Regions from separate parts of the Marinilactibacillus sp. GCM10026970 genome, predicted to be linked through region 1. Evidence: predicted binding sites of a transcription regulator. Region 1 holds the regulator's gene; the other holds the start of a gene.
The links. The regulator HrcA, encoded in region 1, represses chaperone genes, less so after heat shock. The targets are predictions, from matches to a motif close to TTAGCACTCNNNNNNNNNGAGTGCTAA.
Positions count from the first base shown of each region.

Region 2: a site for HrcA is predicted at 1,615-1,641, ahead of groES (co-chaperone GroES). Genes of this name have one in related genera too.

Region 1 covers NZ_JBHSUL010000034.1:41,720-44,877, forward strand. The annotation lists gene dnaK (molecular chaperone DnaK) at 1-340, opposite strand, end outside; gene grpE (nucleotide exchange factor GrpE) at 393-929, opposite strand; gene hrcA (heat-inducible transcriptional repressor HrcA) at 951-1,979, opposite strand; gene ribF (riboflavin biosynthesis protein RibF) at 2,143-3,099, opposite strand; gene truB (tRNA pseudouridine(55) synthase TruB) at 3,108-3,158, opposite strand, start outside.
Region 2 covers NZ_JBHSUL010000021.1:3,483-6,640, reverse strand. The annotation lists gene groL (chaperonin GroEL) at 1-1,185, opposite strand, end outside; gene groES (co-chaperone GroES) at 1,288-1,572, opposite strand; gene ACFP65_RS06310 (CPBP family intramembrane glutamic endopeptidase) at 1,800-2,456, shown strand; gene ACFP65_RS06305 (DUF4305 domain-containing protein) at 2,485-2,688, shown strand; gene ACFP65_RS06300 (redox-sensing transcriptional repressor Rex) at 2,749-3,158, opposite strand, start outside.

The sequences.
Region 1 (3,158 bases):
TAACTGCATTTGTTACTTCTTCGCCAAGATAATCTTCAGCATAAGCTTTTAAATGTTGAAGAATAAAAGCAGAAACTTGTTGAGGAGAATATTCTTTTCCTTCAGCTTCAACTTTAAAGTTTTCACCCATGTGACGTTTAATTGAAATCACAGTGTTCGGGTTAGTGATTGCTTGTCTTTTAGCAACTTCCCCTACTTGAATTTCGCCATCTTTAAAAGAAACAACGGAAGGAGTCGTACGGTTTCCTTCTTTGTTAGGAATGATCTTAGATTCTCCACCTTCAAGAACTGCTACAGCAGAGTTTGTTGTTCCTAAATCAATACCAATAATTTTACCCATTATAATCTCACCTTTGCTTTTTAAAATTTTTATTTTTAAATAACTTTAACAATTAAAGTGTTACGGTTACTTTCGCCGCACGTAAAACACGGTCATTTAATTTATATCCTTTTTCAAATACTTGTGCAACAACATTGCTGTCTTGACCTTCTTGAGCAGGCACTTGAGTGTATGCTTCGTGGAAGTTTGGATCAAACGGCTGGCCCTCAGCTTCAATGACTTCTATGCCTTCTGACTTAAGCGCATGATTGATGCTTTCCACAACCATTTCAATCCCTTTTTTCAAGTTTTTGCCAGCTTCATCTTCAACTTCAATGGTTAATGCACGTTCCATATTATCTAATGCTGGTAACAATTGCTTTGCCAAGTCCTGAGAACGGTAACGAGTAGCTTGTTCTCTTTCTCTTTGGTTTCTCTTTTGAATATTTGCTAGTTCTGCTTGAAGTCGGATATAACGGTCTTGTACTTCTTCTAATTCTTGTTTTGTTTTTTCAAGTTCTTCTTGAACTGGATCAAGTTCAACTTGCTCTGTTTCATCTTCTGTCGCTTCAACTTCTTGATCTAAAATTTCTTCGTTATTATCTTCCATATATAGCCCTCACTTTAAACATTATTCTAAATAAAATCTGAGTAAATTAGCTGATAATTGCTTTCTGAATGCTTCTAATACACCAAAAGTTTGGTCGTAAGGCATACTTGTCGGCCCAAGAACAGCTATTATTCCATCCCCATGACCGTCTACTTTGTAAGTAGCCGTAACTAAGCTGAATTCATCAAACAATTCGTGATTGAGTTCACTACCGATCTTCACTTCAAAATCTTCTGTTACACGACTTAAAATCGTATTCAGATCCAGATCGTTATCGAGCAATTCATACAAAGACTTCAATTTTTTTCTATCCATGTTTTCAGTGAAATCAAGTAGATTCATTTTCCCTGAAACATGCAGCCGTTCTTCTTGCGACTCACCAAAGACTGTTTGAATGGTCATCAACATATCTGAAGCAGTGGCAGCGTACTTGTTGACCAGCAGCGGTATATCGTTTTGAAGTTTCTGATAAACCTCATATAGCGATTTTCCCACTAAATGCTGGTTAAAAATGTTCGTCACTTTTTCGATATCTGACTCATTGACGTGTTCAGGAATCTGGAAAACTGTGTTTTCTATCGCACCCGTATCCGTTTGAATGATAGCCATAACTTGTTGATGGTTCAGTAACACAAGTCTGAAACCAATCAATTTGCTTGTCTTTCCTTGAGGTCCAAGAACGAAAGCTGTGTAACTTGTTAGCTGCGACAATAATTGAGCGGACTGATGAAACAAATCATCCATCTGACGTACATGACTATCAAATGTATTATTGATCATAACAATCTGATCTTGTTCGACCTTTTTTGGACGAATGAGATGATCGACATAAAATCGATAACCTTTCAAAGAAGGTACCCTACCCGAAGACGAATGTGTCTTTTCGATAAAGCCCATTTTCTCAAGATAACTCATTTCATTCCGAATCGTTGCAGAACTCGCATCGATATTTGTTTCGTCGACTAATCTTTTTGAACCAACAGGCATACTTGTTGTTGTGTATATCCTGATGATTGTCTCCAAAATAGCCAACTGTCTCTTTGTCAACATGTGCATCATCTCCCTAAGCACGCTAGAGACATCTATAATTTCAATCATTTAATAGCAAAGACCCAAAAGTCTTCTATCTTAACACTTTCATTAAATTAGCACTCGACATAACCGAGTGCTAACACAACTATAATTTAACAAATGATCCTTAACTTGTCAACTATTAAATTTGATTTATTTTGACCTTTGATAAAATCGCTCTAGATTCTTTTTCATCAAGAATGAGTTGATCAATCAACCCTTCTTTGGATTCATATTTCACTTCATCTCTCAAGTACTTAACCCATTTAATTCGAACATCTTCACCATATATTTCTTTTTTATAATCGAAGATATTTACTTCAACAGAAATATCTTTTCTATAGCCAAATGTCGGGTTATAACCAATCGACGCCATTCCATCATGCCAAACGTCATCCACAAACATCTTAACAGCATACACACCAATTTTAGGCATAAAGACATCTGGATCTGATAAAACATTTGCTGTCGGATAACCAATTGTGCGTCCTCTAGCATCTCCATGGATTACAAAACCTGAAGTTTCATAAACATAGCCTAAAAGATCATTTGCTTCGTCCATGTTGCCTTCTACAATACATTTTCTGATACGAGTAGAACTAATTTTTTGTTCAGAAGCTAGTTGTTTTTGTACTTGATGAATTTCAAATCGACCTTTAGCGAACTGACTTAGATTGTCCATATTAGCAATGTCTGCTTTACCATAAGTATAGTCAAACCCCGCTACGACTGCCTTAGCATTCCATCCTACAATATACTGATCCACAAATTCTTGTGGTGCTAAAGTACCAAAGCTGGAAGTGAAATCTACTTCATATAAAATATCAATTCCTGTCTGCTCAAGCAGTTCTTCTTTTCTCTTGATGGGGGTTAGGTAATAGTGATACTCTGGGTCAAATTTTCTATATACAAATGCAGGATGACGGTTAAACGTCATCATAGCTGCTTTTACCCCTTTTTCTTTTGCTAATTTTACACCTGTTTCAATAACAGCTTTATGTCCTTTATGAATACCATCAAAAAATCCTAATATTAATACAATATCATCTGGAAAAATCGCTGATGGATCATAAGGATGATGGATCTTAATAATTTTCATACGTTCACCTACACTTCTGTTCTCAATACTTTGATTGGTTTAATCCTATCTAATTTTGT
Region 2 (3,158 bases), on a different contig from region 1:
TTCAATACGTAATTTACGTTCTTTAATTTCTGTTTCAGTAGCTGCTCCAACTTTGATGACAGCCACTCCGCCTGCAAGTTTTGCAATACGTTCTTGTAATTTTTCACGGTCGAATTCAGAATTTGTTTCTTCTGCTTGTGCGCGAAGCATTGCAACACGTTGCTCGATGTTACCTTTGTCGCCAGTTCCTTCAACAAGTGTTGTGTTGTCTTTTGTAACAACCGCTTTACCAGCAACACCTAATTGATCAATCGTCATATCTTTCAAGTCTAGTCCAAGATCATCAGTGATCACTGTACCATTTGTCAGAATCGCGATATCTTCAAGCATACCTTTACGGCGGTCACCGAAACCAGGTGCTTTAACTGCTACAACATTCAACGTTCCTCTGATTTTGTTTAATACTAAAGTAGGCAATGCTTCTCCTTCAATATCGTCCGCAATAATCAGTAATGGACGGTTTTGTTGCATAATGTTTTCAAGTACAGGAAGAATATCTTGAACAGAAGAAATTTTCTTGTCTGTAATTAAAACGTATGGATTTTCAAGGTTAGCTTCCATTTTCTCATTATCTGTTACCATGTATTGAGAAAGGTAACCACGGTCGAATTGCATACCTTCAACAACGTCAAGTTCTGTTTCGATCCCTTGAGATTCTTCGATGGTGATGACGCCATCACTACCAACTTTTTCCATAGCATCTGCTAGTAATTGACCAATTTCTTCGTCTCCAGAAGAAATCGCAGCGATCTGAGCGATGGATTCTTTACCTTCAACTTTAGTAGAAGCTTCATGTAGTGCTTCAACAGCTTTTCTTGTTGCCATTTCGATTCCGCGACGGATTCCTACTGGATTTGCTCCAGCTGTCACGTTTTTCATTCCTTCGTTTACGATAGCTTGAGTTAAAACAGTTGCTGTAGTCGTACCGTCACCAGCGATATCATTTGTTTTGCTTGCAACTTCGGCTACTAATTGAGCACCCATGTTTTCAAACTGATCTTCAAGTTCGATTTCTTTGGCAATTCTTACACCGTCGTTAGTGATTTGAGGAGCACCGAAAGCTTTATCTAAAATAACGTTTCTTCCTTTGGGTCCTAATGTTACTTTTACTGTATTTGCTAATTTGTCAACTCCACGTAGCATAGCTGCACGTGCGTCTTCAGAAAATTTGATATCTTTAGCCATGGTTTCCATTCACCTCTTAGTAAATTTTTTGTTCGATTTTTATTTTTATATTGTAAAATTGATTTGACCTTATTGATACGAATGCTTTACAAGTGTGAAAAACTATTCTACTACAGCAATGATGTCTGTATCTTTAAGCACTAGGTAATCTTTACCTTCGTATTTCACTTCAGAGCCTGCGTACTTTTCGAAAATAACCTTTTCTCCAACAGCAACATCGACTTCTGCACGTCTGCCGTCTTCCAGTACTTTACCATTACCTACTGCTACAACTTTTGCTGTCTGTGGCTTTTCTTTTGCCGATTCTGGTAAAACAAGTCCACTTACAGTTTTTTCTTCTTCTTTGATGACTTCTAGAAGAACACGATTTCCTAAAGGTTTTAACATGGTGTTATCCCTCCGATAATTTTTTAGTTGATTAGATTCGTGTTAGCACTCTAAGTGTCCGAGTGCTAACTCCAATACTTAGTATATTCAAAACGAGGATTTCTTGCAAGCCTTTTGATGTTAAAAAATCAATTAAAAATCTCATCTGGAATACGCTTGGTTTTTATGTTAAGTTACTAGTATTGTCAGCTTTGACTGAACGTTATGATAGAGCGAGGATGAGTCACATGGACACAGACAACAAAAAGAAAACCGGACTACAAATCGTATTGATTTACATTATGATTCAATTCTTAACGATCTTATCTAGTCAGTTATTACCTGCTTCTCTACAGCCTACTGGGGGAATTTGGTCGAATATCCTTTTATTTATTTTAGGTGCTGGGCTTATAATCTTCCTAGATAGAAAAAAACGATTCGATCTTTTCTTTGAAAAACCCTTCAGCTTACAGAAATCTAAAGTGATGATCTGGGGAGTGGTAGGATTCGTGATTGCAGTTGTTTCCCAGTATATCGCTACACTTATTGAAGTGAATTTCTTAGGAACACCGATCACCTCACAAAATACCCAGGGAATCCTTGAAATCGTCAAGCGTTATCCTTATTTCATCGTGATTGTTTCCATCGCTGGCCCTATCATGGAAGAATTTGTTTTTCGAAAAGTTTTATTTGGTTTAAGTGTTGGAAAAATCGGTGGTGTTGGCGCCGCAATAATCAGTTCTTTAGCCTTCGCTTTGATTCACTTTGATGGTAGGATTTTGGTTTATTCCGTTATGGGGCTTGTCTTTTCTTGGCTATACTACAAGACCAAAAATATCTGGACACCCATTATCGCTCACTGTTTAATGAATACATTCGCTATACTTGTAGAATTTTTCTTATAAAGAACGCGTTTTATGAAAGGATTTTCTGATGACAACCAAGCAACTACTCACTTATATTTTCTTGAAATACGCTATGTTTGCCGCACTGATCTATGTAACAATTAGTTCCGTTCAAAGAGACGGTTGGGACTTTTTCCCTATACTGTTTGTCTTTCTAGCTACCCGGGACTTTGTTCAAGGAAGCCGTTTAGTGCAGGTCTACTATAAAATCAAAAAAAATTATAAAGTCTAAAAAAACTGCAAGCTGCTCGTTCAAGTTTTTGAACGAATAGCCTGCAGTTTTTTTATCTTTTTAGTCTTCTTCGACGAAAAGTTCTCCTGTATCTTCATCAATCATGACTTCATCTTCAGCTTCATCTAACTCTTGATAATAGTTGATGAAATAAATCAATGTTTGAAGTTCATTAGTCAAATCGACATTATGTACTCGGATGTTATCCGGCACATTTACTCGAATAGGGGTAAAGTTCATGATTCCTTTCACGCCACCTTCAACTAATTTGTTCGCCATTTCTTGAGCGATTTCTGAAGGGACCGTCAGTATCGCAACATCTATCTGCTGTAAATCAAGTTGTTCTACCATCTCATCAATATGATAAACAGGTACGCCCTGATGAACCGTACCAATCAGTTCTTTATTCACATCAAAGCCCGCACTAATTCTTGTATTATTGCTACGTCTGAAATTATAGTTCAATAGTG